2 regions of the Priestia sp. SRI_019 genome follow, and region 2 is predicted to be linked to the other one. Evidence: a T-box and tRNA genes for the amino acid it is inferred to sense, from the RefSeq annotation. Region 2 holds a T-box; the other holds one or more tRNA genes.
The links. A T-box is a leader RNA that pairs with one kind of tRNA and senses whether it is charged. The one in region 2 lies ahead of alaS (alanine--tRNA ligase), so its partner is inferred to be a tRNA-Ala.
Positions count from the first base shown of each region.

Region 1: it encodes a tRNA-Ala, which carries the amino acid that the T-box ahead of alaS (alanine--tRNA ligase) is inferred to sense. The anticodon was not compared.

Region 1 is NZ_JBYCZN010000002.1:352,207-363,987, forward strand. It holds gene AC2YJL_RS12115 (alkyl/aryl-sulfatase) at 1-638, opposite strand, end outside; gene AC2YJL_RS12120 (phospholipase D-like domain-containing protein) at 997-2,196, opposite strand; gene AC2YJL_RS12125 (DUF2971 domain-containing protein) at 2,338-3,183, opposite strand; gene AC2YJL_RS12130 (hypothetical protein) at 3,315-3,947, opposite strand; gene pdxR (MocR-like pyridoxine biosynthesis transcription factor PdxR) at 4,456-5,892, opposite strand; gene AC2YJL_RS12140 (DMT family transporter) at 6,029-6,928, shown strand; gene AC2YJL_RS12145 (hypothetical protein) at 7,086-7,316, opposite strand; gene AC2YJL_RS12150 (GH25 family lysozyme) at 7,498-8,799, opposite strand; gene AC2YJL_RS12155 (HD domain-containing protein) at 9,024-9,572, shown strand; tRNA gene AC2YJL_RS12160 (tRNA-Ala) at 9,679-9,750, shown strand; gene AC2YJL_RS12165 (hypothetical protein) at 9,868-10,017, opposite strand; gene AC2YJL_RS12170 (hypothetical protein) at 10,193-10,321, opposite strand; gene AC2YJL_RS12175 (DUF6143 family protein) at 10,815-11,357, opposite strand; gene AC2YJL_RS12180 (hypothetical protein) at 11,593-11,781, opposite strand, start outside.
Region 2 is NZ_JBYCZN010000001.1:290,041-301,821, forward strand. It holds gene AC2YJL_RS01425 (cysteine desulfurase family protein) at 24-1,166, shown strand; gene mnmA (tRNA 2-thiouridine(34) synthase MnmA) at 1,273-2,385, shown strand; gene AC2YJL_RS01435 (tetratricopeptide repeat protein) at 2,543-3,202, shown strand; gene recD2 (SF1B family DNA helicase RecD2) at 3,227-5,584, shown strand; gene AC2YJL_RS01445 (hypothetical protein) at 5,726-5,917, shown strand; gene AC2YJL_RS01450 (YrzQ family protein) at 5,943-6,077, shown strand; gene AC2YJL_RS01455 (AI-2E family transporter) at 6,192-7,253, shown strand; T-box leader at 7,305-7,516, shown strand; gene alaS (alanine--tRNA ligase) at 7,642-10,275, shown strand; gene AC2YJL_RS01465 (IreB family regulatory phosphoprotein) at 10,360-10,629, shown strand; gene ruvX (Holliday junction resolvase RuvX) at 10,630-11,046, shown strand; gene AC2YJL_RS01475 (DUF1292 domain-containing protein) at 11,201-11,485, shown strand.

The sequences.
Region 1 (11,781 bases), on a different contig from region 2:
ATGTATTGACTTCTTCGTGTCATTGCTGTGGCTGCCGTGACGTTTTCATCAATAACCGCATCCATAAACCCAGCAGGAGCATAAACTTTACTAGTTTTATTTTGTATTGAATCAGGTAATACTCCTAAAACTCCACCGTAATGGTCTATATGTGAATGTGAGAAGATAACGACTCTAACAGGACGCTTCCCGCAGTGCTGGTTTACTAGTTTAAGTGCTTCTTCTGCTGTTTCTCTTGACGTCAAGCAATCAATAACAATCCATCCCGTTTTTCCTTTAACAAATGTAATATTAGCCATATCAAAGCCTCTTACTTGAAAGATATTTTCAGTTACCTGATATAAGCCGGCTTGTACATTTAATTTTCCTTGTTCCCACAGTTTAGGGTGGACAGTAGCAGGTGTAGATTGTTCAAATAAAAAAGCGTACTTTCTTAAATCCCATACAGGATACAGCTGATTTTTTTTGAAAATCAGAGGAAAAGGTACGCGTACAAGAGCTTGGTAATCCGCAAGATTTTGTTCTAATTTCACTTGTTCCCAGTCTATGTTTTTATAAGTCTCAGCATTAGTCGCTGCAGTCTTTTGAGTAGCATCTTTTCGGTGAATCGTTAACTCTCGTTCATAATCAAACAGCATAACCCCCTCCTTTTTATTACTTTATGCGTAAAAATAAGACGAAGTACAAAAAGGGAGGGAAAATAGAGTCAACAAAAAAAAGAAGATGCGCTTAGTACGCATCTTCTTTTTTATACTGAATGTTATGTTTGAATAGTCGAGTGTTCTGTCTAAATTAGACAGCCTAGCACTTAGTATAACGATTGTTTACCAATGTGCCTTTTGTAATCAAAACAAATCTTCCTTCTAAGGTGCTCAATACGTTTCTTGAAGTCGCTGTAAAACAATGCATGTGTGTACAGTCTCTCCTTTCTTGTATTGGCCTTACATAGAATATATACCCGGAAAAAAATAAACAAAACACGATTTGGTTATTTTTTCAAAAATAATAATAAATCCACTCTGGGGTGTTTTTTAGAGAATGTTCCCATTTAGGTAATTCATCTATTACTCTTTTGGTTAATCTACGGCTATTTGTTTTATCTTCATTAATTTCTCGTTCTACGTGCGTAATCATCTCGCGATCATAAATGATACAGCTCGCTTCATCATTTAAATAAAAACTTCGGGGATCCCAGTTGGCTGTGCTAATATTGGCGATTGTATGATCAATGATCATTACTTTTCCGTGAAAAAACCCTTTTTTATATAAGAAAATTTGAATACCTTTGTTTAATAGTTTCTCTGTTTTAGGGTAACTAGGCGGTTTAGTGAACCACGCATCGGTATTGTCTGGAAGTATAATATCGATTGAAACACCTTTTTCTTTTGCTGAAATAAGTGCATTCATTAAACGTTCACTTGGAATAAAATAAGGGGTAGCAATGGTAAGCTTTACTTTGGCACGGTTGATTAGATCAATCATCTTTTGCTCAAGTTCTTCTCCAGTTGAAAACAGCAGCTGATAGTTTGCTCCGTTAGAGCGAGCGATAGGAACTCGCTGAGGAGAAATATGTTTTCCCGTGTCTTCTTCCCAATCTTTCAAAAATTGCTTTTCAATTTCAAAAACACCTTCTCCTTTGATTCGTAAGTGGTAATCACGCCAATAGCCCAATTTTTTATGCTTCCCTAAGTATTCTTCTCCTATATTAAAACCTCCCAGATAAGCTTCTTGGCCATCTACTACGACAAACTTTCGGTGATTTCGATGATTAATACTATAGAAAAAGTGCTGCCTGCTTGCTTTTCGACTAAATGTAAACTCAACTCCGCTTTTCTTAAGATCATCTATGAGTATTCGGGAGAGATCGTTTCCTCCAAAACGATCTACAGAAAGTTTAACCTTTACCCCTTCACCTGCTTTCTCTTTCAATAGTTTAAACAGCTTCATGCTGATGTTGTCCGCTCGAATAATAAAAAATTGAATATACACGTATTTTTTTGCTTTTTTAATATCTTCAAATAAAGCAGGATATAAACTACTTCCTTCTGCATACAGTGCTAACTTACCTTGGTAAACAGGCGTTTCGATAAGCGGATGTACACGAACGTAAGCATTATATCCTTTTTTTACGTCCCATTGAAAAAACAAACACAAACAAAGCACGCATACTAAAATAAACAGCGTTTTTTTAATCATACTGTACTCCTGATTCATCTAATACGTATAGGCTTTGGAGGTTTGTTTTATTTTATATGAGGAAATGTATGGAAATATAGAGCCTGTAACACAAAAAGCTTAATCATTTTTTGATTAAGCTTTTGTGTACTTCGCTAGCATTTAGTAAATATAGTCCTTATACAAGTCGGACTGAATAACCTTTTTATAAGCGAGTCCGTGTTTCTTGGTAAGGGCTTTCACCTCATCCACACAGCTTTGAGCGCTTCTTGGGGATACGTAAATTTCATTGATAAGCTGATGTAAATTACATGTAAGGAGGTTACCATGCTCGTGAGAAAAATCATACGATCTTTTTTCAAGGATATCCATTCGTTTTTGCCATTGATTTGCGGAAATACCTTGAATTTCGAATAGCTTTTGCAGCTTCCAAGCGTGTATGCGACTTGCTACAATAACAAGCCTCAATTCGTTTTCATGCTGATAGGATTTGCGCTTGTAAAATAACGTGTCATATACAGAATGACTGACCATTTCTTTTTGGAAGTCTATGTACTGCACTTTGCCAGAGAAGATTTTATAGCGTAAATCTTTAATACTGCACAATAAATTTTCATAGGTGGTTTTAATAGCTACGCCATCATTCCCCTTTAAATATAGATCCCACATTCCAGCGGCTTCGTAATCATTGATATGCCAGGATGAAACAGCAGAAAATTCATGGATTTTTCTTATATAGGTTCTAGAGGTACGGTTATGACGTTCGCCTTTTTTTCTTAGCTCTTCTATGTTCCACATTGAAGAGCATCCTTCAAGAGGGTCCGAAAATGCATCAGGTTTTGCGAAAAAAAGCGCATTGGTTTCCAGTAAATCTTGAAAATCAGACAGCGGCATAAATCGCCACACCGTCGGATTATTGTGCACCTTATAGCGTTCATCATAATCGTCATAGCTAGATTCGAATCTTTTGGCATATTCGTAAGCTTTCTCTCTATAAGCTAAATCCATTGGTTTTCCTCCTCTGAATGCATATTCATACTTGAATTATAGCACTTAATTGTTGTAATTTTCAAAATTATCCACCTGTATTAAGTGTTATTAGAAAAGAAGACACGCCTCAACATCTGCAGCGTGTCTTCTTATTTAATGAAATGAATGTTTTGCTTAACACTTTCACTTTCTGGCTGATTTAATTCCAATAAATAAATTTTATCCGCTCGAAAATCAGTATTCTTCATTTCTTTTTTTAAGGTACGAATAAAGGCAGCTGAAGTTTTTCCGTAGGCTTCAAAATAATGAAACGTGTGTACAACAAATAGAATGGATGCCCCGCTGTAATCTTTTTTGCTCTTTTTTTGGATGTTTTCTAGCACTTTTTCTATATACTCTTCTACAGAACCTTCCGTCTGGATACGGGGTAGAGCAAAATTTCCTGAATTGACCCTCTGTGCATCTTCAAATTCCAGTTTTCCATCTTTGTAGGAAGTAATTTCAATTCGTTTTTCAGTACCATCCGGCTGAAGAATTAATCCGTCGTATCCTTGACTTCCAATAATAAGTTTTAATTTTGAATTCCTCGGACAGTAGGAAGATTGGCTGAAGCAATAAAGCGGATAAAACTCTTCAAAAAACTTTTTGAAAAGCCCTTTTTTAAGTCGAGCTAATTTTATATATTCTCTGTTTTGATGAATCATTTTCTGCGTATGTTCAAAATACTGCTTCATTTCTTCTTGCGTCCTGTACACATCAAGATCTTTAAATAATTCATCCATCTTTTTCACCTTCAATCCCACCAACTAAAAAAGTCTTCTTACTTAGTAGATACATATTCATAAATGTGTGTGACAATTTTCTTTTTTTAAGATATAGCCTTTTTTAAAACAAAACGTGCACACTTTTCATTTTTTTGCATATCCTGTTATTCGTGCGTTCAATTATGAGCGTACGTTTCAGCCTTTAGTTGTAAAAGATGAACCGTAAAGTTACAGCTGATGGCGGATGATATGCGTCTGATTATTTCATAAACTATAACAAACAGGAAACTTAACAATAATTGAGGTGTTGGAAATGTTTGATAACGATTACGTAGTTAAAACCATTCACGATTTACATGTAAAACGTACAGAAAGCAAATTAAAAGTCTTCTTAACTTATTTTTATCATAAAAAATAACATGGATTTATAGACGGTAATATATAGTCAGTTGTTACTTGGAGTTTTTTATAGGAAGAAGAGTTTGATACAAGTAAAAAGGAATAGCGGATTATTCGCTATTCCTTTTTACTGTACTTGCAATTCTCGAATAAGTTCAGCAAGAATTTTAATGCTTTTATCGATATCTGGTAAAGAGGCATAGGCGTAAGAAAGCCGAAGATAACTGCCGGTTTCTTGTGCATAGATACTTCCGGAATTAAGCAATATCCCTCTTTTTAAAGCACGAGAGTATAAAGATTTCATTGAAATAGAAGGTTGAATATGCACCCATATAAAAAAGCCTCCTTCAGGATTCGTCCATGTTGCTACATCTCCTGCATATGTTTCTAATGCATTCAGCATAACTTTTCTTCTTGTTCGCAATTCGATTCGTACCGTTTCCATATGCTGTTGATATAAGCCATTTTTAAACCATTCTGCTGCTACTCTTTGAGACAATGAGCTAGATCCATAATCCGTTTGCATTTTAATATCCGCCAAACGCTCAATGACTGGTGCTGGGCCGACTATCCATCCGATACGTAATCCCGGGCTTAATGTTTTAGAAAGACTGCTAACATATAACACGTGTCCATTTTTATCTAAAGCCTTTAATGGCAACGGAGGCTGTTTATTTAGCCATAATTCGCGGTATAAATCATCTTCAATAATAGGAAGCTGATGTTCCTCACATTCTTTCAGCAAATCGTAACGCCTTTTTTGTGACATTAATGTTCCCGTTGGGTTATGAAAACATGGATTTGTATATAAAATAGCTTGCCCTTCTTGAGGGTCGGCGCGTTTTATAGCTGTTACTTTTATTCCTTCCTCATCCATAGAAAGACCTTTGAGTTTCATTCCCGCTGATTGGAATACATGTAAGGAGTATAGATAAGAAGGTTTTTCTAGCAAAACCGAAGAGTTCTTTTGCAGCAGTCCAATTGAAATAAGCTGAAGAGCTTGAAGAGCGCCGGAAACAATTAAAATAGAATCTGGAGAAGATTCAATCCCCGTTGTTTTCATATACGCACTTAACTCTTTTCGTAAAGGAAAATACCCCTTTGGTTCTTCGTATCCCAGAACCTCCATGTTTTTTGCTACTTTTTCCATAGCGTATTTCATTTTATCTTTAGGGAATATGTCAGGTGAAAGCTCTCCTTTGCTTAATTGAATAAGGTTTGAGTTAAATTCGGATTCATTAATATCTTGTACCATTGCTTGACTCGGACGATGCATACCTGATTTCACATGAACATTCCAATCGGGCGGAGTCGTAGCCAAAAGTGTCCACGTATTATTTATAACGATTGTTCCCTTTCCCATCTTACCTTCAATTAAACCGTCCGCTGTTAATTCCTCTAATGCCGTGATGACCGTACTTCGGTTAACATCGAACATAGCAGCAAGCTTTCGCTGACTAGGAATTTTACTTCCAATCGGCCATTCTCCACGCGCAATGTTCTCTTTCATAAAATCAATGATTTGTTTGTATTTTGGATAACTTGAACTGTTTCCTTGATTCATACATTTACTCCTGTTTTTAAAGTGGTTGGGTTAATTGCTTTTAAACTGGTTGAAGACATTTTATCAAATGTTTATTAACATGGGAACCACAATAGATACTGGTTGGATTCAAAATGAAAAATGGAGATGAATAGGCATGAAATTAACGTTTAGTCTGGTGTTCTTACATATACTGATGATTAGCTTATGGGCTTCAGCATTTCCAGTTATTCAAATAGGGCTGGAATCGTTTTCTCCTCAGCACCTTGCTTTTGTTCGGTTAAGTATTGCTTCTTTAGTACTGTTAGTTATTGTAATAGCTACACGCATGCGCTTGCCTGATATAAAAGATATTCCACTTCTTTTAGCACTCGGTTTTTTAGGTTTTACCGTATATCACACGGCATTAAACATTGGAGAAAAAACGGTGAGTGCGGGTATTGCGAGTTTACTGGTCTCGACTACTCCTATTTTTTCTTCGCTTTTAGCTATTTTTCTTTTTCAGGAGGAGTTTGGAAAAAGAAAATGGATTGGGTCTGCAGTAAGCTTTGCAGGTATTGCACTTTTAACCTTCAGCAAAGAGAACTTTGTACACTCAATTAATGGAATCTTACTGATCCTGCTAGCTGCCCTTGCAGAAAGCATCTATATAGTATGTCAAAAAAATTTATTAAAAAAGTATGGTTTTCTTTCTTTTGTGACGTACAGTATTTGGGGGGCTACAATTTCTATGCTTGTTTTTTTACCTGGGTTAGAAACAGAACTTGCACATATCTCTGTCAGATCAGCGATAAGCGTGACATATTTAGGATTATTTCCAACCGTTATTCCCTATATGGTACTCGCTTATCTGACATCGCGTATAGGTTCTGCTGAGGCTGCCATTTCTCTTTACTTAACTCCTGCGCTGTCCTTTTTCTTAGCGTGGCTGCTTTTAAAAGATATCCCGAGTGCAGCTTCCATTGTGGGAAGCATCATTACGTTATGCGGCGTGTTGCTTACACATAGTAAAAGAAAAGTAGTGGTAAAAGAGACAAAGTTCACAATGCAAAGATAATGTGTATGCTTTAAGGAATTATCTTAGAGGCTATGTTTTTTATTTATATATTTTATTTAGAACATACTTTAATTTCTTCTTTTTGCAGTTTAATTAACAATTAATAAAAAAGCGCCTTTCTTTAATCTTGGTTTAAGATTTAAAGAAAGGCACTTTTTTATGTAGTTTCTAATTCCGCTTTTATTTTCCCAGCCACTGCGTGAGTCAGCTGCTGAAGATCGTAAATCTCTTCTCCTGAAAGTACTACATGTCCGTTTAAAATGTGGTTATGTTTATATGCTCGATACGTCACTTCGATACTTTTTATCGCACGCTCTACTTCATCATTTACCATAATACTTTCATAGTGATAGGATAGTGTTTCAATTCGAATCTGCGTATTTTTCATATTTATTCACCCTCCATGAGCCGTTGACTAAAAATATGACTGTTAGAGGTGAACTATACATAGAAACTTTTTTGTTATTACCTACTTTGTTATTTAGAACATATTTTAATTACTTAATTCATCTCTGCTATTCTTTTTTTACAAAATACCCAAATAAACCCCTGCTCTTCGGAGCGGGAGTTTATTGCTTGTAGTACCAGCCTTTTTTATCTAAAAACTGTTTAACTTTTACAAAATCCAGCCCAGCTGCGGTAAGTTCAGCGGATGGATTACCTATTGCATGTACGTGTAATTCACTGTCGATTCCTTCATTTTTTAAGAAAGCACGAAACTCTGTTTCCATGTCTTTACTTAATCCGCCTGTTTTAATTGTAATTGGGATAGGTTCTACGTCTTTCATTTGCACAAATCCGCCTGGAACAGCCCATGCTGCATTCGTATAGCCATATACACTAAATACCGTGCCTTTTTTTATCGCTCTAAAATTCTCTGTTATATTCGCATATTTGTAGACTCCAATATCCTTCTTCGCTTTTACTTGAAAAGAATACTTTTCTCCGAGTGAAGTAACCTTTGGTAATGATTCTTCGACAGGATTGCTTACACCCTTGAGTAATTCCATCATTTTAGCTAATGTTTTCTCATCAGCTTTTCCAGTTGACGTTAATCCATACTTTTCTTGAAGAGCTTTAACAGCCGCAACAGTTTCACTGCCATATTGACCATCGGTCCCTTGCTGGGAAAGTTCAAATCCTAATTTAATTAAGTTTTGCTGCAGTTCTTTTACAGCTAGTCCGCTATCACCTTGCTGTAATTGTGCTGATGGCTTATTATTTTCCACCACCGTCACGCCTGTATTAATACTATTAAAGAAATCCAGATCCATTTCATTGATATCAACATTGCCTTTAATCCCGTTTACTTTTCCTTGATCTGTATATTGAAACATAGACCATCTATCCCAAATCGTCGTATCACCTGGGTTAGCAAATCCCTTAGAACGGTTACTTCCACTGTAACGAGCTATCCATAGCGGATATCTTGCTACAGCGCTTGTAAAATTGGATTTAATAAAACTATACCCCGTGTAAAGAATAGGCGTAATGCTTGTTTTCCTTTCAATATACTCCATCCATCTAACTGCAAAGGCTGTGACCTGGGCTTTTGTTTTCCCTTTATTTTCTTCCAAATCTAAGCAATGAGGCAAATCAATCTTCATGCTGCCTAATTTATTTAAAAAGAAATTAACTTCTGCAATGGGATCATTATCAGCATGAGCAAAGTGATAAAAGCCTACACGTAGACCTGCATTTTTTGCTCCTGTATAATTATCATACGATTTTTTATCTAAGAAGGTTGTACCTTCTGTTAATTTAATATATGCGCCTCTTACACCATCCGACGCCACTTTTGCCCAATCAATTGTTCCGTTGTGATGAGAAACATCAATGACCTTAATATTTTGATTATTACGGTTTTGCATTGCTATCACTCCTTCATACAAACTATGAACAAAAAAGGAAATGGCAACTGATACAGGCCTATTAAATAGATATTAGGCTTTATAAAAAACTACAGTAAGAAGGGATTTTGGTAGCCTTTCCTTATTAGAAGAAATGAATTTGTGCAATTTTATAAAGTGAGGAAAGCTATATTCGTTTATACTAATAATATGAAGATATACTGAATAAAAAGTGGAGGAATATGATGTCTTTAATAAAAGAAGCACGTAGATATGCAGAACACGCTCATAGCGGCCAAATGCGCAAGCTGTCCGATATACCTTATATTGTTCATCCTATTAACGTAGGTAATATTTTAGAAAAAGCAGGTTTTAGTGAAGAAGTAATTGCAGCAGCTTATCTGCATGATGCTGTAGAAGATACAAGTGTAACACTCGAAGAAATTATACAAAGATTTGGTTTAGAAGTAGCGGGTATTGTTGAAGCTCATACAGAAGACAAATCAAAAAGCTGGGAAGAACGTAAACAGCATACAATTCAAATCGTGAAAACTGGTTCTCTTGAAGTGAAATCTTTAATTGTAGCAGATAAATTAGACAATTTACGGTCTTTAAAAGAAAGCTACGATCAGCAAGGAGATACGATTTGGAATAGCTTTAAAAGAGGATTCGAAAAGCAGAAATGGTACTACGAATCCATCAGCAAATACGCTGCAAAAGGATTGGAACCAAACCAAATTCCAAGTTTTTTTTATACGTACAAACAAGAAGTAAATGATTTTTTTAGAAGTTAATATTCATATAAAGAAATTAGAAAACACTGAAAATAACTATTGCGAACGCGCGCCATACGTATTAAAATATAGTAGAGTCAACACGCAATAAAGGCTCTACATAATCGGGACTGTAGTTCAGTGGGAGAATACTTGTCTGGCAGACAAGGGGTCGTGGGTTCGAATCCCATCAGTTCCATAAAACCAGTCGTATCAAGAGTTTAAAACACTTTAAAACTCTGCAGGATGGAATGGTTGCAATACTATTTCATCTGACCTCTTCATGATTTCCATGAAGAGGTTTTTTATTTTCTTTTTACGATTGATCCTCATGATTTTTATGATTATTTTTTTCACTGCTCCTGCTGACAATTTCTCTAAGTTCGCCCTCGTCGCCTTTTGCATTGATGATTTCAAAAAGCTGATTCAGCCCTTCACTTGTTTCATCGTTTGGTTCTTTGCTCATTCTATCCCCTCCTTTTGCTTCTAGGATGCCCATTTTTTTCGCATTGTTTCATGTAAAAAGCAATTCATCAATATTAATCGGCCGTAAAAGTATACCTTTACGACCCTTGTACAATTACTGGTTATACAGATATACTCAATCAATTCTTTAAATTTTGCAGCGTTTTATAGGGTTTCTAATACTCATCTATAATGAAATGATCATCACAAACTTCGTTAAAATCGTTCTCTTCGTGGAGATCTACTTCTTTATCTTTAGATATCTCGTTTTCTGTTGTAAATAGTTTAAAAAGCTTGTTGAACATTGTTCCACCTCATATCTTTTATTAATACATTCAGTATGATTAATTTATATAAAGCCAGTATGAATTGAAACTTAAGATAATGTGAATGTAGACATTAACGTGAGATGTTAAGCATGCTTATACCCTTGACGAAAAGGTTACTTAATTCTACAAAGAAGTGATTAGTATATCAGCTGTATGTGGCATTCGTTCTATAACAGTTGTCTTTGTTATTCGTTTTGCTATTGTACTAGGTAGCTTAGTTTTATGTATTATCGCTTTAATCCCTTAGTTATCAACATCCTTAAATACCATTCAAATGGCTTGTGTAGTTGGAATTATCCTTTTGCTTGCTTTGTTTTTCTTTAGTTATATCCACAATTAAACGAAAAAACGCAAGCTATAAAAAAAGAACTTTGTATGTTGCTGCAAAGTTCTTTTCATAAACACTTACTGTTTGTTAAGAACTGTATGAAATATTAAATAGCTTATACAATCGTTAAGGCCTATTCAGTTAACAGTCCTTCTTACGTTTTTTCTCGAACCATCCATATGCAATTTCAGCTTCAATTTCTTTGTTTCCCGGAGAAACTAAGAAAATAACGTATGAACCATTGTTTGGAAAGATAAATTTGCCATCTTCATCACTTACTAATGTACTTTTCGGCGGAACAACACGGTTAAATACGTTTACCCCTTTAGCAGGAAAGCCTTTTACCATTTCTGCAAATTTAATTTTCCCTTTTGGCTTTGAACGTATTGTAGTATTTGCTGGACTCACATTGTCTGAAGTTGTTCCTTTTCCAGGCGGGATAGAGTTAAACCAAATTTCAGCAGTAAAAGGTTCATTGGAATAGTTAGTGATAGTAAAAGCATTCACAAATAAATCTACTCCGGAGCCAGAAGGGTTAACTAACCCGCCCCAAGCATTTCTATTTCCACCAAAACGAATAGGCTCAGTTTGTCCAACAAAATAGTCTCCTTTTAAAGATTGATATAAAGGATTAGGTATATTAACAGCTTTAATATAAGGTTTGCTCGACTCGTAATTCGACATACAATCATCTCCTTTCTGTACTATATTTTATGAGGTTTTTCTATAAATGCTTGGACACGTGCATAATATATTTAATCTTTATATAAACGCAAAAAGATAGACCCGGTACTGAGCCTATCTTTTCCTATCGCTTAATGCCCTCGTCGACTGCTGGTGTATAAACGGATTGTTTTTTGACTTTATATTCCAATGCTTTTTTAATACTTCTACTATCACTTCTTAAAGTAGTAATCACCTATTCTTTTGTAGTCATAAAATGAAGAATTCTTACTTTTTTTTCACAATATTCAACAATTTCATAACAGGCTGTGAGAATATCATGTCTAGACAGTTCTATTTCATCCAATACAAACTTTGAAAGCTGCTTCTGCAGGACCTCCAGCTTTTTGCTGTCTTCTTCATCAATCCATAGCCCTTCCGTAAT
Region 2 (11,781 bases):
TAATGAGCTAGGAGGCGTTTATTTTGGAACGTATTTATGTTGATCATGCAGCAACGTCTCCAATACATCCAGCAGTCGTTGAGAAAATGACGACTTTTATGCATGAGTACTTTGGAAATCCATCTAGTATTCATCACTACGGGCGGGAAAGTCGACGCTATTTAGACGAAGCTCGCCAAACGATTGCAGCAAGTATTGGAGCACACGAAAATGAACTGATTTTTACAAGTGGTGGGACAGAAGCAGATAATATGGCACTGATCGGAGTCGCTCTTGCAAACCGCCATAAAGGAAATCATATTATTACCACGCAAATTGAACACCACGCTGTGCTTCATACGTGTCAATATTTAGAAACACAGGGCTTTGAAGTGACTTACTTGCCAGTTAATGAGTACGGACAAGTATCTGTGGATGACATAAAATCAGCCCTAACCGATCAAACAATTCTTGTGTCGGTGATGTTTGGAAATAATGAAGTAGGTGCTATTCAGCCAATTGGAGAAATTGGCGTTCTATTAAAAGAGCATGGAGCATATTTCCACACGGATGCAGTGCAAGCTTATGGATTAATTCCGTTAAATGTGCAACAATTAGGTGTCGATCTTTTATCCGTTTCTGCTCATAAAATTAACGGACCAAAAGGGATGGGCTTTTTATATGCAGCTGCTCACGTTTCACTGTCTCCTTTGCTATTTGGAGGAGAACAAGAGCGCAAACGACGAGCTGGAACTGAGAACATGACAAGTATTGTCGGGTTTGAAGAAGCTGTGAAAATTTCGCAACAAACGCTGCAAACACGTGCAGATGAATATAGAAGATACAAAGAAACAATGGTAGCTGTATTGAAGGAAGAAGGTATTTCGTTTGAAATTAACGGACATCTTGAAAATGCTCTGCCACATGTGTTAAATTTATCATTTCCAAAAACAAATGTTGAATCGATGCTCGTAAATTTAGACTTAGCAGGAATTGCGGCATCGAGCGGTTCAGCTTGCACAGCGGGAGCAATCGATCCTTCTCATGTGCTTGTAGCTATGTTTGGAAAAGGGTCTGAACGTTTAACAACTTCTATTCGATTTAGCTTTGGCTTAGGAAACTCAGCTGAGCAAATTGAAAAAACCGCACGTCAAACAGCAAACATCGTTAAGCGACTAACGATGTAAATAGCAGCCATCAGTAGGGTCTTCATCCCTCACTGATGGTTTGTGTCGTTTCTTTCGCTTTTTAGCGAACAATTTAATTAAAATGAAGAAAACGGAGGTGGCGAAGTTGACAAAATCACCTAAAGATACACGTGTAGTAGTCGGAATGAGCGGAGGCGTTGATTCATCTGTAGCAGCTCTTTTATTAAAACAACAAGGATACGATGTGATCGGAATCTTTATGAAAAACTGGGACGATACGGATGAAAACGGCGTTTGTACTGCGACTGAAGATTATAACGATGTTATTCGCGTATGTAATCAAATTGGTATTCCCTACTATGCAGTCAACTTTGAAAAACAATATTGGGATAAAGTATTTACCTACTTTTTAGATGAATATAAAGCAGGTCGTACACCGAATCCTGATGTAATGTGTAATAAAGAAATTAAATTCAAAGCCTTTTTAGAGCATGCAATGACGCTAGGAGCAGATTATCTAGCGACAGGACATTATGCACGCGTTGCGTACCGCGACGGGGAGTATAAAATGCTTCGAGGCGTAGATGGAAATAAAGATCAAACGTATTTCTTAAATCAATTAGGACAAGATCAGCTTTCCAAAGTAATGTTCCCGATTGGTGAAATTGAGAAATCAAAAGTGCGTGAAATTGCGAAAGAAGCAGGCCTTGCTACAGCAACGAAAAAAGACAGCACAGGTATTTGCTTTATTGGAGAACGCAACTTCAAAGAATTTTTAAGTCAGTATCTTCCTGCTCAGCCAGGCGTAATGCAAACGCTTGACGGCGAAGTGAAAGGCAAGCATGACGGTCTCATGTATTATACAATTGGCCAACGCCATGGTTTAGGTATTGGAGGCAGCGGTGAACCTTGGTTTGTAGTCGGAAAAGATTTAGAAAAAAATGTTTTGTACGTCGATCAAGGCTTTCACAATGAGTTGCTCTATTCTACATCTCTTACAGCAACCAATATTAGCTGGGTAAGCGACCTTGACTGGTCGTCACCAATGACGTGTACAGCAAAATTCCGCTATCGCCAAACCGATTCAGCAGTAACTGTTGAAAAAGTCGATGATGATACAATTAAAGTTATTTTTGCTGAGCCTGTTCGCGCAATTACGCCAGGTCAAGCAGTTGTGTTTTATAAAGACGATGAATGTCTTGGCGGAGCAACAATTGACAAAGTATTTCAAGAAGAAGAGCAAATCTGGTACGTATAATTCATATAAGCAAGAACGAAAAACCTCGGCCGTATATAGCTGAGGTTTTTCTATGATATACTTTACTTATTGGGTAAACTAATAACTTACATATTGTAGATTTTCATGATGTGAAAATCTTTTAAATCATAACTAAAACAGTGGAGTGAACGAAAAAATGACAGATAAAAATCAGCTAGGAATTCAGTATATGCAGGAAGGGAAATTTGAAGAGGCTGCTAAAACATTTTCAGAAGCAATTGAAGATAATCCAAAAGATCCAATTGTGTATGTGAATTTTGGCAATTTGTTAGCGGCTGTTAGTGAGATGGATCGTGCTTTGAAATTTTATGAACGTGCGATTGAATTAGATGAAGAAACGGCAACAGCGTATTACGGAGCAGGAAATATTTATTTTAATGCAGAGCAGCTTGAGCAGGCAAAGCACTACTTTGATTTAGCAATCAAAAAAGGCTTAGATTCATCCGATGCGTACTTTATGCTTGGTTTAACGCTGTTTCATATGGAAGAAATTCGTTTCGCGATGCCTTATCTTCAGCGGGCGGTAGAACTAAACGAACATGATGTAGAAGCAAAATTTCAGTACGGTCTTTGTTTAGCACAGCTCGAAATGGTAGATGAAGCAATTGCTGAATTTCTTAAGGTAGTCAATCAAGAGCCAGAACATGCCGATGCTTTTTATAATTTAGGCGTAGCTTATGCTATGAAAGATGACAAAGACAAGGCGATTGAGATGTTAGATGAAGCTTTAAACGTGCAGCCAGATCACGTAATGGCAGCAAATGCCAAACAAGTTCTGTCTACATTAGAACATTAAGAAAGCGGGTAAAGGAAGGATAACATGAACGAAGAACAAGTGAACCCTTCACAGCCAGAACGTCATTATATAAGCGGCACGTCGATTGTAACCGTCTTTCATAACGAAGAAAACTTATATAACGTTACGCGGATACGGATCAAAAAAACAAATTTAGAGATTGAAGATAAAGAAACGGTCGTCACAGGTTATTTTCCTAAGCTCAATGAAGATGAAGTATACACGTTTTACGGAGACTTCAAAGAGCATCCAAAGTTTGGCCTGCAGTTTCATGTTGAACAGTTCAAAAAAGAACTTCCGCAATCAAGGCAAGGGGTTGTTCAGTACCTGTCTAGCGATTTATTTCACGGAATCGGTAAAAAAACCGCTGAAAACATTGTGGACGCCCTAGGAGAACGCGCTATTTTTCGTATTTTGCAAAATGAGTCTGTGCTAAAAGAGGTTCCGAGGCTTTCAGCTGACAAGGCAGAAGCTTTAGTCACGCAGCTTCGTGAACATCAAGGGTTAGAAGAAGTAATGGTAAAGCTGACAGACCTCGGGTTTGGACCGCAGCTTTCGATGAAGATTTTCCAAGCGTACAAACAAGAAGCGCTTGAAATTGTGCAAAATAATCCTTACCAGCTCGTAGAAGATATTCAAGGTATTGGTTTTAGCAGGGCCGATGAACTTGGAAAGAGGCTTGGTATGGCAACTAATCATCCTGATCGTTTGCGTGCAGGTATTTTATACGTCATTGAGCAAGAATGCAATCAAATGGGGCATGTATACGTTACGGCAGAACAGCTGTATGGAAAAACAGCAGAGCTTCTTCGGAAAAGCAGGCATGAGAATCTGTCTGAAATGGATCTTACAAGAGAAGTGGACGCATTAAAAGCAGATAAAAAGCTTATCATTCAAGACGAAAAAATTTATTTTCCTCCCCTTTTCTATGCTGAAAAAGGGTTGGTTAAAGCTATTCAAAAAATTATGGCTCAAACGCAGTACGAAGAGCAGTTTCCGGAATCAGAATTCTTATTGGCTCTGGGTGAACTAGAAGAGCGGTTAGACGTCCAATATGCACCGTCTCAGCGCAAGGGTATACAAACCGCTTTAATGTCTCCAATGCTTCTTTTAACAGGGGGACCAGGTACAGGGAAAACAACGGTTATTAAAGGAATAGTCGAACTTTATGCGGAACTTCACGGATGTTCGTTAAATCCAGGGGACTATAAAAAAGATGAGGCTTTTCCTGTTTTACTTGTGGCACCTACGGGACGAGCTGCTAAACGAATGAGCGAAGCGACGGGACTTCCGGCAGTTACGATTCACCGATTATTAAAATGGAACGGACAAGAAGGATTTGATCATAATGAGGAAAATCCAATTGACGGAAAATTACTGATTGTAGATGAAGTATCAATGGTAGATTTGTGGCTTGCTCATCAGCTGTTTAAATCTCTTCCTGCTAATTTACAGGTTATTTTAGTTGGAGATGAAGATCAGCTTCCTTCAGTAGGTCCGGGCCAGGTGTTAAAAGATTTGCTGAGTTCAGAAGTAGTTCCTACCGTCCGTCTGACAGATGTATACAGGCAAGCGGAAGGATCGTCAATTATTGATTTGGCTCATGAAATAAAAAAAGGAAAGCTTCCGGAAGACTTATCGAGGCAGCAAGGAGATCGTTCCTTTATTCGTTGTCAAGGACAGCACATTACGAACGTTGTGCAACAAGTTTGCGGGAATGCGTTAAAAAAAGGCTATACGGCTAAAGATATTCAAGTTTTAGCTCCTATGTATAAAGGTCCTGCAGGGATTGATAAACTGAATGAAGTTCTTCAGGAATTATTTAACCCGGCTTCTGAGCAAAGAAGAGAGCTTAAGCACGGAGATATTACGTACCGAGTCGGAGATAAAGTGCTGCAGCTTGTAAATCAGCCGGATAGCAACGTATTTAACGGAGATATGGGAGAAATCGTTTCGGTTTTCTTTGCCAAAGAAAATACGGAAAAACAGGATATGCTGGTTATTTCATATGAAGGAAATGAAGTAACTTACACAAAGCAAGACTTTAATCAAATAACTCATGCATACTGCTGTTCCATTCATAAATCACAGGGAAGTGAATTTCCCATTGTTGTGCTTCCAATTGTTAAAAGCTATTACCGGATGCTGCGACGCAATTTACTTTATACCGCCGTTACGCGAAGCAAACAGTTTTTAATTTTATGCGGAGAAGACGAAGCGTTTCAGCTTGGAGTTAGCCGAAATGAAGACAGCGTTCGCCAAACGAATTTACAGCCGCTGCTTCGAGAAAGCTTGGATAACGACATAGAAGATCCTGAAATTCCATTTATGAAAGATGCAAATATTGGGATGGAAAACGTTACGCCGTATGATTTCATGTAACCTTTCGCATGCTAACAAAGAGTTAAATAAACTCCTTTGTTGCCATCCTTCTTTGCTAATTGTCAGAAAATAAAGTATGGACATGGAAAGAAGTGGACATAATGCGTTTATATAAGTAGAACGTATAAAGAGGTGTCGACTTTGTTTAAATGTCCAAACTGTAAAAGTATTGACGTTGGCAAAATTGGTGTAAATCAGTATTACTGCTGGAATTGTTTTATTGAAATGACTATTTCAAAAGGACAAATTAATACTCACCAAGTAGAAGAAGATGGAACATTGAGCTCGCTTGATGATTTATTCTCAGACGACGAGCGCACAATCAATTTCTAATTCTTTTTTACCGGGAGGAAGAGCAATGGGCAGAATCATTCCGTCAGTAGTCGCTTTCGGTCTTGGAGCTTATGCATTTAAAATGGCAGATGATCGAGAGATGTTTACAAAAAGAAATATGAAAAAAATGCGTAAACGTATGATGAAAGCTATTCACTAATAAAAAAAGCACTATTGCACTGAGCTGCAATAGTGCTTTTTTGCAGGCAGAAGAGACAACTGCATGTATAAACTCCTTTCTTTATCAAAAAATAGAAGAGAGGAGGAGTTTACGTTGAAAGATAGTTCATTCAAATGGTTCTATAGATTCGGACTGCTGTTATTAGCGCTGCTGTGCATATTAGTCTTTTTTAAAGTCCAGTTTTTATGGCTTCCTGTTATTTACATGTTTTTAAAAGCACTGCTGCCTTTTTTTATTGCAGCATTCATTACATATTTACTTCATCCGCTTATTGAAAAAACGCATGATAAAGGCGTGCCTCGTCCTCTAGCTATTTTACTGATCTACATCATCTTTTTTGGAGGAATCGGGTTTGGAGCCTATAAGTCGTACCCTATTTTTGTGGAACAAGTAAAAGATTTAAACGAACAGCTGCCTCATTTTACGAATACATATAGACATTGGGTAGAATCGATTCATGATCGTACAACTTCACTTCCAAACGGTGTACATGAGAAAATTGAAGGCAGCATTGATGATGTAGAGGCTACGCTCAACGTGTGGCTTACAAAAGTGGCGGAAGGATTAAAGTCATTGATTACCTCTTTTTTGATTTTAATCATTATTCCATTTATTGTTTTTTATATGCTGAAGGATTTTTCCTCTATTAAGAAAGCAACAGCTTATGTCACGCCTAAAAAGTGGCACAAACCAGGTGAACGTTTTTTATCGGATGTGAATGAATCACTCGGCAATTACATTAGAGGGCAATTTTTTGTTTGTCTCATTATTGGTGTGATTGCCACAGCGGCACTGTGGTTCTTTCATGTACCTTATGCACTTCTTTTAGGCTTCATTATTGGCGTAACGAATATCATCCCTTATTTTGGCCCGATTATTGGTGCGGTTCCAGCGGCTATTATTTCAGCCACAATCTCGATAAAGTTGGTTATTACCATTGTCATTATAATCTTTGTGCTGCAGTTTCTAGAGGGAAATGTGCTGTCTCCGCTTATCGTAGGAAAGAGCCTTCATATTCATCCTTTGTTTATCATGCTTGCGCTCCTTTTAGGAGGAGAATTTGGAGGAGTATTGGGTCTCATTTTGGCTGTGCCAATTTTAGCAGTCATTAAAATATCTATTTTGCATATCCGCTCTTATACGCTCAAACATTGACAAAGAGCGGTTAATTTGTCATAATATCGCCATAAGAAAACGCTACATATTTTAAACACAATGATGGATCGAGTACGTTGCACACTGGTTTTTAGAGAAGGGCTTCCTTGGCTGAAAGAAGCGCTAAATAAAGAGCAGCGGAACGCTAGTCCAGAGTGCAGGCTAAAACCTGCCGTGTCAGCAACGTTAACGCTATGAAGGTGATAAATGCTTTTGGCATTTATAATCAGGGTGGTACCGCGAGTTCAACTCTCGTCCCTGCTACAGGGATGAGAGTTTTTTTGTGTGCAAATAACTAGCAATTGCTTTTGTACACAGAGAAAATAGATGCTTTTATGTCATCATTTTTTTGTCTATAAATAAGAAGAGTATTAAAGGAGGACCAATCATGAAAAAACTGACGTCAGCACAAGTTCGTCAAATGTATTTAGATTTCTTTAAAGAAAAAGGCCATGATGTAGAACCAAGCGCATCTTTAGTTCCGCATGAAGATCCATCTTTATTATGGATTAACAGTGGAGTAGCTACATTAAAAAAATATTTTGATGGTCGTGTTATTCCTCAAAATCCGCGTATTTGTAACGCACAAAAATCCATTCGTACAAACGATATCGAAAACGTGGGTAAAACGGCTCGCCATCATACGTTTTTTGAAATGCTTGGTAATTTCTCTATCGGTGATTATTTCAAAGAAGAAGCCATCCAATGGGCATGGGAATTCTTAACGAGCGATAAATGGATTGGGTTCGACGCAGATAAGCTATCTGTAACAGTTCATCCCGAGGATGAAGAAGCATTTAAGATTTGGAATGAAAAAATGGGCGTGCCTAAAGAGCGCATCATTCGTTTAGAAGGTAATTTCTGGGATATTGGAGAAGGTCCGAGTGGTCCAAATACAGAGATCTTTTATGATCGCGGAGAAGCATATGGAAATGACCTAACTGATCCGGAATTATATCCAGGTGGAGAAAATGAGCGTTATTTAGAAATTTGGAACCTTGTATTTTCTCAATTTAATCACAATCCTGATGGCACGTACACGCCGCTTCCAAAGAAAAACATCGATACGGGAATGGGCTTAGAGCGTATGGTTTCTGTTATTCAAGACGTGCAAACAAACTTTGATACAGATTTGTTTATGCCGATTATTGAAGCAACAGAAAACATTTCAGGCGCTAAATATCGTACAAACGATGAACAAGATACGGCATTTAAAGTTATTGCTGACCATATTCGTACGGTAACATTTGCTGTAGGTGATGGTGCGCTTCCTTCAAATGAAGGCCGTGGGTATGTGCTGCGCCGTTTGTTACGCCGAGCAGTTCGCTATGCTAAAAAGCTAAACATTAATCGTCCGTTCATGTACGAACTAGTGCCGGTAGTAGGTGAAATCATGGTTGATTTCTATCCGGAAGTAAAGGAAAAAACGGATTTTATCCAGCGCGTAGTAAAAAATGAAGAAGAGCGTTTTCACGAAACGTTAAATGACGGACTAGCTATTTTGGCAACCGTTATTAAAAAAGAAAAAGCGCAAAACAGTGATATGGTACAAGGCGAAGATGTTTTCCGTTTATATGACACGTATGGATTCCCTGTTGAATTAACGGAAGAATATGCAGAAGATGAGAACATGAAAATTGATCATGCAGGTTTTGAACGCGAAATGGAAGCACAGCGTGAGCGTGCGCGTGCTGCTCGTCAAGATTCTAGCTCTATGCAAGTTCAAGGCGGCGTACTTGGTGAAGTAACCGTTGCAAGTGAGTTTGTTGGTTATGATAAAAATGAAGTAGAAACAGTTGTTGAAGCAATTATTGTAGACGGTGAGCTTGTTGACCGCGCTGAAGCTGGAACAGAAGCGCAAGTCATCTTAAGCCGCACGCCATTCTACTCAGAAAGCGGCGGTCAAATTGCGGACCAAGGTACGATTCAAAGTGCTTCAGGAACAGCTGAAGTAAAAGACGTTCAAAAAGCGCCAAACGGCCAAAATGTCCAAACGGTAGCTGTAACAAACGGTGAGCTTGTAAAAGGTGAAACATATACGGCGGCGCTTGATGAAGAAAACCGCAGTGCTATTGTGAAAAACCATACGGCAACGCATTTATTGCATCAAGCATTAAAAGATACGTTAGGAACGCATGTTAATCAAGCGGGTTCTTTAGTAACAGCGGATCGCTTGCGCTTTGACTTCTCTCACTTTGGTCAAGTGACACAGGAAGAGCTTGAGAAAATTGAACAAATCGTTAATGAAAAGATTTGGGACAGCATCTCTGTACAAATTGAAAACAAAGCAATTGACGAAGCAAAAGCGATGGGTGCAATGGCGCTATTTGGTGAGAAATACGGAGATGTCGTGCGCGTAGTACAAGTAGGCGACTACAGCTTAGAATTATGTGGTGGATGTCACGTACCAAATACGTCTGTTATCGGTTTATTTAAAATTGTATCAGAATCCGGAATCGGTGCAGGTACTCGACGCATTGAAGCTGTAACTGGAAAAGCTGCCTATCAGTTAATGAACGATCAAGTAGGCTTACTAAAAGAAGCTGCGGCAAAAGTAAAATCCAACCCGCGTGATTTAGTAGGGCGAGTTGAAGGATTGCTAGAAGAAATTCGTAATCTTCAGCGTGAAAATGATTCACTATCTACAAAGCTTGGCAATATTGAAGCTGGCAATCTCGTTGACCGCGTACAAAACATTAATGGTGTGAATGTCCTAGCAGCGAAAGTGAATGCAACGGATATGAATAACCTTCGTGCAATGGTTGACGATTTAAAACAAAAATTAGAATCCGCTGTGATCGTATTAGCTTCTCCACAAGGTGAAAAGGTAAATATTATTGCAGGTGTAACAAAAGATTTAATTGCTAAAGGCCATCACGCTGGCAAACTTGTTAAAGAAGTAGCGACGATTTGCGGCGGAGGCGGAGGCGGACGCCCTGACATGGCGCAAGCTGGAGGAAAAGACGCTAGCCAAATTGAAAAAGCACTTGGCACTGTAGAAGAATGGGTTAAATCCGTTTAATTCTCCTCTTTCTTGGTGTACAATATAAATAAGACTTAGCATAGTGCACAATGTGTTCACAAATTAAGAGAGTGAGGTGGGACCGTGAGTTCATTTGATAAAACCATGCAATTTAATTTTCAAGATGAGCCAGCTGAAACAAACGTACATGAAGTATTGTTTACGGTTTATGACGCACTGCAAGAAAAAGGCTACAACCCAATCAACCAAATCGTTGGGTATTTGTTATCAGGAGACCCTGCTTACATTCCTCGTCATAACGATGCGAGAAATACAATTCGCCAGTTAGAGCGAGACGAGCTCATTGAAGAACTTGTTAAATCTTATTTACAACAGCATCGAAAGGATTCATAAATGCGCGTATTAGGATTAGATGTAGGAACCAAAACAATTGGCGTGGCAGTTAGTGATGAAATGGGATGGACAGCGCAAGGAATTGAAACAATTAAAATTGCAGATGAGCAGATGGAGCAATCATATCCTCGTTTACAGCAGCTAATTGACGAATATTCCGTAGAGAAAATCGTAGTGGGTCTTCCTAAAAATATGAATGGTACGATTGGCCCTCGAGGCGAAGCGTGCATTGAGTTTGCTGACAACGTCAAAGAAAAACTTAACATTGAAACGATGATGTGGGACGAGCGCTTGTCGACGATGGCAGCAGAGCGAGTACTGCTGTCTGCCGATGTAAGCCGTAAGAAACGCAAAAAAGTAATCGATAAAATGGCAGCTGTTATGATTCTTCAAGGATACTTAGACAGCAAGCAGTAAGAAAAGCAGCAGGCTTTGCCTCAGCTGAAAAGTTATGAATTTCCCTTTTGCATATTCTTTTGTACGTAAAAGGGAAGTGAAATAACTGAACGGCTTGCTTTTCGCTGAAGAAAAAGTTAAGCTAAGAGCTTACAATATAAAATGAGGTGCAAACATGAGCGTAGAAGAAAATAAAATTACAATCGTCGATGAGAATGGAAATGAGCAGCTATGCGAAATTTTATTCACATTTGATTCTGATCAATATAACAAATCATATGTAATTTACTATCCAATCGGAGCAGACCAAGATGATGAAGAGGAAATTGAAATTCATGCATCTGCTTTCACACCAAGTGAAGATGGTCAAGACGGTGAGCTTCAACCGATTGAAACAGAAGAAGAGTGGGACATGGTTGAGGAAATGGTTAATACATTCCTTGACGAAGAAGGCGAATAATTATAGTGAAAAAGCTGATGACAATCGTTATCAGCTTTTTTTTACATAGCGGCTGTTCTATTTAGATATAAAAAGGTTTTTCCTTGCATTCTTAGGGCAGATTGTATGATAATGACGAAAAATAAGATAAATTGTAGTATAATAATTCCTGCGTGTGAGAGTGCATTTTAATAAAAGAATTCATTGTTTGAACGGATGAAACTAGACTTTGGGCAGACAATAACATAAATCATGGAAAAATTTTAGAAGAGGCGAGAATTTAAGGAAGCGATACCATCTCACACCTATAGGCGATA